3 regions of the Enterobacter sp. RIT637 genome follow, and region 2 is predicted to be linked to each of the others. Evidence: predicted binding sites of a transcription regulator. Region 2 holds the regulator's gene; each other region holds the start of a gene.

Region 1 (3,283 bases), on a different contig from region 2:
TTGAAGTCGCTGGCGGAGGCGTTGTTTTTGGCGAAGACGTAGTAGCCCGGGACGAGGAAGCCGGAGGTGGAGTTCGGATCGCCGTTGCCGAAGGTCAGCTCTTTGCGTTTGGCGAGCAGGTCGTTGAGGTTGTTGATCGGGCTGTCTTTGTTCACGATCAGCACGCTCCAGTAGCCCGGAGAGCCATCTGCCGCAACGGTCTGGGCAAACACCTGTCCGTTCGCGCGGTCCACCGCTTCCATGGCGGAGAGGTTGCCGTACCAGGCGATGTCCACTTTATTAAAGCGCATCCCCTGGATGATGCCCGCGTAGTCCGGGGCAAAGAAGGCGTTCACTTTGATCCCCAGTTTGGTTTCCATATCTTTCAGGAACGGTTCCCACTGGGGTTTCAGGTTCTGCTGTGATTCCGTCGAAATAATGCCGAAGTTCAGCGCTTTTTCCTGCTCTTCCGCATACGCCGGGCTTAACAGGGTGCTGATGCTGAACATGCTGGTGAAGGCCAGCGCGGCAACCGTTTTATAGCTCATTTCCATTCCTCGTTATGGGGACGTTATGCAGCCTGCGCGTTCTCTTCGACGCGATTAATGCTGCGGTAGAGATGGTCAAAACGTTCGTTATCAAACTGGTGGCTTGCGCCATCAAAGAACACGTGCCCCTGACGCAGGGCGACGATGCGCTCGCAGTAGCGCAGGGCGTAATCCACCTGATGCAGCGTCACCACCACGGTGATGCCGTCGTGCTGGTTAATGTCGCGCAGGGTTTCCATTACGATGCGTGCCGATTCCGGGTCCAGCGAGGCGATGGGTTCATCGGCAAGAATGATTTTTGCTTTCTGCATCAGCGCGCGGGCGATAGCGACGCGCTGCTGTTGTCCACCGGACAGGGTGGAGACGCGCTGGTGGGCGAAATGCGCCATGCCGACGCGGGTCAGCGCCTGTAAGGCTTCCTGCTTCTGGGACGGGGAGAACCAGCGCAGGCAGGTACGCCAGAACGGGGTGCTACCGAGCGCGCCAATCAGCACGTTCTCCAGCACCGTCAGGCGGTTAACCAGGTTGAACTGCTGGAAGATGTAGCCCGTCTGGGCGCGGCTTTTGCGAATATCGCTCGCCAGACGGCCCGCGCGCTGCACGGTATTGCCCAGCAGCTCGACGTGGCTTTCCGGCGTTTTATCGCAGGTGATGAGGCCGCTTAAATGGCGCAGAAGGGTGGATTTACCTGAACCGGACGGCCCGAGAAGCGCCACCATGTCGCCCTGCTGGACGGTCAGATCAACGGCATGCAGCGCCTTGTTGTGATTGAAGGTCTTGCTCAGTTTCTCGACGCGGATGACGGTTTGCATGTGCTGGGCCTCACGATAAATGTGGCCTCATGCTGGCGCATCAATGTGACATTTGGGTTAAGTGTGGGTTGCGGGAATTTGAAGAGTTGAGGGGAGTTTTATGACAATCACCGTAGGCCCGGTCAGCGCAGCGCCACCGGGCGCTGTTGCCGGATGCGCTGCGCTTATCCGGCCTACGATTTAACGACGTTAATCATCCACGGCACGCCGTATTTGTCGGTGACCTTACCGAAGCCGTGCGCCCAGAAGGTTTCCTGCCAGGCCATTTCGACATTTCCGCCTGCGGCGAGATTGTCGAACCAGCGCTTACCTTCTGCCACGTCCTGGGTGTCGAGCACCAGCGTGAAGCCCGCGTACTGCGCGCTGCTGCCGGGCGGTATTCCGTCGCTCATCATGATATCGCTGCCCGCGATGCGGACGTTAGAGTGGGCGATGGCGGAATCGGGAAACTGCATGCCGGACGGACAGCCTTCCTCGCTGTTTTCGTCTTTTGGCATTTCGCCGAAGGTGATTTTATAAAGGAGTTCTGCGCCGACGGCTTGCTGGTAGAAAGAAGTGGCTTCTGCACAGTTGCCGGCGAAAGAGATGTAGGGACTTAACGGCATAATCTTTACCTCACGTAAGAAAAGCCCGTTAAGTGTAGTTCCCGAAAACCCGGTAAGCGAAGCGCCACCGGGCGGGTAAATCAGTTCTTTTTCACGAACTCGGATTTCAGTTTCATTGGACCGAAGCCGTCAATTTTGCAGTCGATGTTGTGATCGCCTTCAACCAGACGGATGTTCTTCACTTTGGTGCCGATCTTCAGCATGGAAGAGCTGCCTTTCACCTTCAGATCTTTCACTACGGTGACGCTGTCGCCGTCGGCCAGAAGGTTGCCGTTCGCATCTTTTACGATGAGGGTATCGCTGTCCTGCGACGGCTCGGCGTCATTCCATTCGTGTGCGCATTCCGGGCAGATGAACATGCCATTATCTTCGTAAGTGTATTCAGAATTGCATTTCGGGCAGTGTGGGAGTTGCATGTCGGTATCCTCAAAAAAGTGTTAACACGCTGGAAAGTGCCAGCTAAATGACGGCAGAGTGCCGAAAAAGGCGGCAAGTATAACGCAAATCCACACTTTTGTCGGTGCTATTGCATAATAAAAAAAATGCAAAAATTGTGCGGCGAGTGACACTTGCTGTCAGTCAGTTAAGCGATGCTTTGATGCATTAAGACGATGGAAAGAAATGATGCTAAATATATCGAATATTTTATTGCATCAAATTGCTACGCTCTTCCATTTCGGATAAGGTTAAGCAACAAGTTGTTATTTATCCATGTTCACCAACGCCATTCATCCCATGGTGGTGGGGAGTTACCTCTCTTTTTAGGTGGGTAAATAGCAATGATATATCCTGATGTTTCCTGAAAATGAGCTACGCTTTTTATCTTTTGGCTTTCCGGCCAAGGGGGCCGTTTTACGCGCCTTGCAAGGATGGTTATTTATTTCTGATAGCCATCAATTAGTTATATTTTGCGAACATGTTTCCATACGTGATCATATAAGCCGAAACAGCATAATCAAAACAAAGTGGCTTAATAAAAGTAATAAATTTGCGTTAAGGAAAGGCTTTTATCATGCACACACAGACCATTTTTGAATTAAGCCAGGAAGCTGAGCGTCTGTTACAGCTCGCGCTACAGAATCTTGAGACCTTGAAATCAATGCCAGGTTCGATGCTGGATAGCGCGACGGCCGCGGTGAGAGGCGTTAATAATAATGTACTGCCCTTACATTTCAGCGCCCGAGGCGTCGATGCTCAGCAGGCGATGCTAAATAATGAATTACGCAAAATAACCCGCCTCGAAATGGTATTGGCCATTGTCGGGACCATGAAGGCGGGTAAATCAACCACCATTAATGCGATTGTGGGTACCGAGGTATTGCCGAACCGCAACCGGCCA
Region 2 (3,283 bases):
CCGCGTGCTTCACAATTGCCAGCCCCAGGCCGCTTCCCCCGGTCTGCCGTGAACGCGCTTTATCCACACGGTAGAATCGCTCGGTCAGACGCGGTATATGCTCAGGGGCAATCCCCGGCCCGTTGTCCTCAACGCTAAACTCAGCGCCCGCGGTTACACGCTGCCAGCGCACCACTATATGGGTCCCTTCCGGCGTATGATTCACCGCGTTATACACCAGGTTGGAAATGGCACTGCGCAGTTCATCTTCACTGCCAAGCACCTTCAGGGTGCCGTCGACCTCAAAGCTAATCTGATGTTTTTTATGGCTTAACGTTTGCGCTTCGCGCTCCACCACCCGCAGCATCATCGGCACATCGATGGTGTCATTCAGCGCCAGTGAAGGTGCGGCTTCAATCTTCGAGAGCGTCAGCAGCTGCTTCACCAGGCCTTCCATACGGTGCGTTTGCTCGCGCATGGTGTGCAGCGCTTTTTCACGCGGCGCACCTTCGAGCGTTTGCTCCTGCATCATCTCCAGGTAGCCCTGAAGCACGGTCAACGGGGTGCGTAATTCGTGGCTCACGTTCGCGAAGAAGTTGCGTCTCGCCCCTTCCAGCTGGTGCATCTGGGTGACATCCCGCGCCACCATCAGCCACTGCCGATCGCTGTAGGGCATCACGCGGATTTCCAGATGACGCCCGTTGTTGAGCCTCAGATTATGCGGCCCCGTAAAATCACGCTTTTTCAGATACAGCGTGAACTCCGGATAACGCAGCAGGTTAAGAATGTTTTGCCCGTTATCGTCCGGCCAGCGCAGGCCCAGCAGCTGTTGCGCCAGGCCGTTACACCAGAAAATCGTGCCTTCTTCAGTGGTCAGAATGACGGCATCCGGCAGCGACTCCGCGCCGCTGCGAAAGCGTTTGATTAAGCTTCCCAGCTCGCGACGTCGCTTTTTATTGCGCATCTGCATCTGGTGCAGACCATACAGCAGCGGTTCCCAGCTGCCGCTTCCCGGCGGAGGGGTCATGCTTCTGTCCACCCACAGCCACCAGGAAAGGCGCAGTAAGTTCCAGAAATGCCAGATTAATAACCCGGTCACTGCCGCCAGCAAAAACCACGGCAGATGCCCAACGATGGCCCCCAGAATGAAGGCCGGAATACAGCATAAGATCAGTTCAAAGACGAGCCTTTTCCATGACAGACGTTCCAGCACGCGTCACACTCCTGTCACTGTTCAGAAACGGGTCGAAAAACGATAACCCGTACCGCGGACCGTCTGAACCATGCGATCGTGACCGCTCAGCTCCAGCGCTTTACGCAGGCGGCGAATATGCACATCAACCGTCCGGTCTTCCACATACACGTTAGTTCCCCAGACGTTATTCAGCAACTGCTCGCGGCTGTAGACGCGTTCCGGGTGGGTCATAAAGAAGTGCAGGAGTTTAAATTCGGTAGGTCCCATGTCGAGGGGATTTTCGCCGGTCATCACGCGGTGTGACGTTGGGTCAAGGCTGAGGCCCTGCATCTCAATCACCTCTTCCACCGCCATCGGCGAAATGCGGCGCATGACGGCTTTGATGCGTGCCACCAGCTCTTTCGGGGAGAACGGCTTGGTGATGTAATCGTCCGCGCCGGTTTCCAGACCGCGCACGCGATCCTCTTCTTCACCGCGCGCCGTCAGCATGACAACCGGAATATCGCGGGTCATCGCTTCACGTTTAAGATGTTTGATAAACTGCAGGCCAGATCCGCCAGGCAACATCCAGTCAAGCAGAATCAGATCGGGCCAGGGTTCATTCAGCTGGTTCACCGCGCTGTCATAATCTTCCGCTTCAACCGGCTGGAAGCCATTTTGTTCGAGCACGAAGCACACCATTTCACGAATTGGAGCTTCATCTTCTACGACCAGAATACGTCTCGCCATACTTTGCCCTGTCTTATCTTATTTAAGTTACAAGTTTGTAATGCGGCGTCATTATGCGTCAGATTTATGACAGATTTATGAAAAACCTTACCACCATAAATGGCAAACTGTTGTTTTATTACAGCGGTTATTTTCCACTCCCTGAGAGTTTATAATCGCCATCAACTCTTTTCGCCACGGATCAGCTATGCGCATACTTCACACTTCAGACTGGCATCTGGGTCAAAACTTTTACAGCAAAAGCCGGGCGGCGGAACACGAAGCCTTCCTGAACTGGCTGCTGGAGACGGCACAATCGCATGACGTGGATGCGATTATTGTCGCGGGTGACATCTTCGATACCGGTTCTCCACCGAGCTATGCGCGTGAGCTCTATAACCGTTTCGTGGTGAACCTGCAGCAGACCGGCTGTCATCTGGTGATTGTTGCCGGAAACCACGACTCTGTGGCCACGCTAAATGAATCCCGCGATATTCTGGCGTTTCTCAATACCACCGTGGTGGCCAGCGCCGGGCATGCCCCGCAGATCCTGAAAAAACGTGACGGCACGCCGGGAGCGGTGCTGTGCCCCATTCCATTTTTACGTCCGCGCGATATCGTGCAGAGCCAGGCGGGACTTTCCGGCGGCGAAAAGCAACAGCATTTATTACAGGCTATCACTGATTATTATCACCAGCAGCATACCGATGCCTGCGCCCTGCGCGGCGAAACGGCAATCCCGGTGATAGCAACCGGGCATCTCACCACCGTGGGTGCCAGTAAAAGTGACGCCGTACGTGACATCTATATCGGCACGCTGGATGCCTTCCCGGCGCAGAACTTCCCGCCAGCCGACTACATCGCGCTCGGGCACATTCACCGCGCGCAGATCGTCGGCGGCTGCGAGCATATCCGCTACTGCGGCTCGCCCATTTCGCTCAGCTTCGATGAAACAGGCAAGGCCAAATCCGTGCATCTTGTCAGTTTTACCGACGGTAAACTCAGCGCTGTCGAGACGCTGGACGTGCCCGTTACCCAACCGCTGGCAGTGCTAAAAGGCGATCTGGCGGCCATCGCTGAACGGCTTGAGCAGTGGCGTGGCGTCGAGCAGGTTCCGCCCGTCTGGCTGGATATCGAAATCACCACCGATGACTACCTGCACGATATGCAGCGTAAAATTCAGGCGCTGACGGAAGATTTGCCCGTCGAAGTCTTACTGGTACGCCGCAGCCGCGAGCAGCGCGAGAAAATTCTGTTAAGTGCGCAGCGTGAAACGCTCAGTGAACTGCGGGTGGAAGAGGTGTTTGAGCGTCGGTTGTCTCAGGAAGAGATTGACGACGCGAAGCGCGCAAGGCTCAACGAGCTGTTTACGCATACCTTGCATGCGCTTAACGATGAGGG
Region 3 (3,283 bases), on a different contig from region 2:
CTTCCCGCGACATCCAGTGGGCGATAAGCTCGTCATCCAGTTCGTTAACGTGGCCCTGCGCCACGTTACGTCCGCGATAGAGCATACAGAAACGCTCCGCAACCCGGCGGATAAACGACAGCTGTTGCTCCGCTAACAGCACCGTCATACCTAACTCCCGGTTTAAGCGCACCAGTAGCTGCCCCAGCTTCTGGGCGAAGCTGTGTCCTGCGCCGTGCAGGGGCTCATCAAGGATCAGCAGGCGCGGGCGGTTCACCAGCGCGTTGGCCAGGGCCAACTGGTACTGGTCGTCTGGCGAGAGCGTGTTGGCGCGGGCCTGCCGCAGCGAATAGAGTGCCGGAAACAGGTCGTAAACGTCTCTTTTCGCCTCAGGATCGGGTTTCCCCACGGCCTGCATCGCAATATGCAAATTCTCATCAATCGTCAGCTGGGAAAAGATCCGCCTGTCCTGCGGCACATAGCCTATGCCCGGCATGGAAAGGTGCTCTGATGCCTGGCGGAGCAAATCGCGCGGCGGCGCGCCGGCTTCATGCCAGATAATGGTGCCGCTTTCGACGGGCACTTTTCCGGTAATGCAGTTCATCAGGGTCGTTTTGCCCATTCCCGGCAGGCCAACGACGCCTGTACATATGCCTTGCGGAAAATCTAAATCCAGGTTCCATAGCGTATGTTGGCTTCCGTAAAACTGATTCACAGCACGCAGACTCAACATCTTTCTCTCCTTAAAAAGGGTTATTGATGACGCTCGTTGTCGACTCTGCAAAACGCCTGCCAGAAACGATAAAGTGATTAAAAAAGGGACTTTTTTAGGAATAAGTCTCTGTGGATCGTCTCGCGGTTCCTCAAATTGCACATCTACGGTGCCGGAAGCGGTGAATTGTGGTGCAGGGCGTGAAATGGTGGATTTGTGAGCGAGATCGCACGAGTGGGTTATGAATGACTCAACTGTTTAGCATCAAAAAATAGCTATAAAAATTTTTTGTTGCCGCCTCGTGGGAAAAACCGGGAATTTGCCGAGTGGCGGTCTGTACGGGCTGGACGCAGTTATCCACTATTCCTGTGGATAACCATGTGCATTAGAGTTAGAAAACACGCGATAAGCGAGAGAACACGCGGGTTACGCCCGAATTGATGCGAAACACGGCTTTAGAAAATATCGCTTTGTAATTAACTGGTTAGATAAAATCAATTGCCGTCATGAAACTGTCACCCGTTGCCACAAAACTATCATTACCTGGCTTGACAAATGTTAAAAAAGGAAAAGTTCTGGGGATAACCTGACTTGACTGGTGTTTTATATTGTCACAGTCCAAATTTTGGTCGTTATCGCACCAATCATTCAGGCGCTATGCTAAATATCCTGACATGCTACTGGTTTTTCATCCAGTGTTTTTTACTGGCATTCCTGGCAACAACGAGTAAAATTACTCACCTGCCGCTTATAACGTCATCAGGTTGTCGCCCATGAGTAAACCGTTCAAATTGAATTCTGCTTTCCGTCCTTCGGGGGATCAGCCCGAGGCCATCCGCCGTCTGGAAGAGGGGCTGGAAGATGGGCTGGCGCATCAGACGCTATTGGGGGTAACCGGCTCGGGTAAAACCTTCACCATCGCCAACGTGATTGCGGATCTCCAGCGCCCCACGATGGTGTTGGCACCCAATAAAACTTTGGCGGCGCAGCTCTACGGTGAGATGAAAGAGTTCTTCCCCGAAAACGCGGTGGAGTATTTCGTCTCCTACTACGATTACTACCAGCCAGAAGCCTATGTGCCGAGCTCTGACACCTTCATTGAGAAGGACGCCTCGGTGAACGAACACATCGAGCAGATGCGACTGTCGGCCACTAAGGCGCTTCTGGAGCGTCGCGACGTGGTCGTCGTCGCATCGGTTTCCGCGATCTACGGTCTGGGCGATCCGGATCTCTATCTCAAGATGATGCTGCACCTGACGCAGGGGATGATCATCGACCAGCGCGCCATCGTTCGCCGTCTGGCGGAGCTGCAGTATGCCCGTAACGATCAGGCGTTCCAGCGCGGGACGTTCCGCGTACGCGGTGAGGTGATCGACATCTTCCCGGCGGAATCAGACGATATGGCGCTTCGCGTCGAGCTGTTTGACGAAGAGGTTGAACGCCTGTCGCTGTTCGATCCGCTGACCGGACACATTGAATCGGTGATCCAGCGTTTTACCATCTATCCGAAAACGCACTACGTGACGCCGCGTGAGCGTATCGTGCAGGCGATGGAAGAGATCAAAGTAGAGCTGGCCGACCGCCGCAAGGTGCTGTTGGCGAACAATAAGCTGCTCGAAGAGCAGCGCCTGAGCCAGCGCACCCAGTTCGACCTTGAGATGATGAACGAGCTGGGCTACTGCTCCGGCATTGAAAACTACTCGCGCTTCCTCTCCGGGCGCGGGCCGGGCGAGCCGCCGCCGACGCTGTTTGACTACCTTCCGGCAGACGGTTTGCTGGTGATCGACGAATCCCACGTCACGATCCCGCAGATCGGCGGGATGTACCGCGGTGACCGGGCGCGTAAAGAGACGCTGGTGGAGTACGGCTTCCGCCTGCCGTCAGCGCTGGATAACCGCCCGATGAAGTTTGAAGAGTTTGAGGCGCTCGCGCCGCAAACCATTTACGTCTCGGCCACGCCGGGCAACTACGAGCTGGAGAAATCCGGTGAAGACGTTGTCGATCAGGTTGTGCGCCCAACGGGCCTGCTTGACCCGATTATTGAAGTTCGTCCGGTGGCCACTCAGGTGGACGATCTGCTCTCGGAAATTCGCGCCCGTTCGGCGATCAACGAGCGCGTGCTGGTGACCACGCTCACCAAACGCATGGCGGAAGACCTGACCGAGTATTTGGAAGAGCACGGCGAGAAGGTGCGTTATCTGCACTCGGATATCGACACCGTCGAGCGCATGGAGATTATTCGCGATCTGCGTCTGGGCGAGTTTGACGTGCTGGTGGGGATCAACCTGCTGCGAGAAGGCCTGGATATGCCGGAAGTCTCGCTGGTGGCGATTCTGGATGCGGACAAAGAGGGCTTCCTGCGTTCCGAGCGTTCGCTGATCCAGACCATCGGTCGCGCCGCGCGTAACGTTAACGGGAAAGCGATTCTGTACGGTGACAAAATCACCCCGTCGATGGCGAAAGCGATTGGCGAAACGGAGCGCCGCCGCGAGAAACAGCAGCGCTACAACGAAGAGCACGGCATTACGCCACAGGGGCTGAACAAGAAGGTGGTGGATATTCTGGCGCTGGGTCAGAACATTGCCAAAACCA

Evidence for each region. The regulator PhoB, encoded in region 2, activates phosphate uptake and scavenging genes when phosphate is short. The targets are predictions, from matches to a motif close to CTGTCATAAAACTGNCNNAT.
Region 1: a site for PhoB is predicted at 1,427-1,446, ahead of phnC (phosphonate ABC transporter ATP-binding protein). Genes of this name have one in related genera too.
Region 3: a site for PhoB is predicted at 1,193-1,212, ahead of uvrB (excinuclease ABC subunit UvrB). Genes of this name have one in related genera too.

The regions. Positions count from the first base shown of each region.
Region 1 is NZ_JAIHAZ010000023.1:37,878-41,160, forward strand. It holds gene phnD (phosphonate ABC transporter substrate-binding protein) at 1-527, opposite strand, end outside; gene phnC (phosphonate ABC transporter ATP-binding protein) at 551-1,339, opposite strand; gene yjdN (VOC family metalloprotein YjdN) at 1,513-1,944, opposite strand; gene K5E19_RS21820 (zinc ribbon domain-containing protein YjdM) at 2,025-2,360, opposite strand; gene crfC (clamp-binding protein CrfC) at 2,957-3,283, shown strand, end outside.
Region 2 is NZ_JAIHAZ010000014.1:5,637-8,919, forward strand. It holds gene phoR (phosphate regulon sensor histidine kinase PhoR) at 1-1,192, opposite strand, end outside; gene phoB (phosphate response regulator transcription factor PhoB) at 1,214-1,903, opposite strand; gene sbcD (exonuclease subunit SbcD) at 2,091-3,283, shown strand, end outside.
Region 3 is NZ_JAIHAZ010000003.1:244,564-247,846, forward strand. It holds gene K5E19_RS08080 (ABC transporter ATP-binding protein) at 1-712, opposite strand, end outside; gene bioD (dethiobiotin synthase) at 1-27, shown strand, start outside; gene uvrB (excinuclease ABC subunit UvrB) at 1,465-3,283, shown strand, end outside.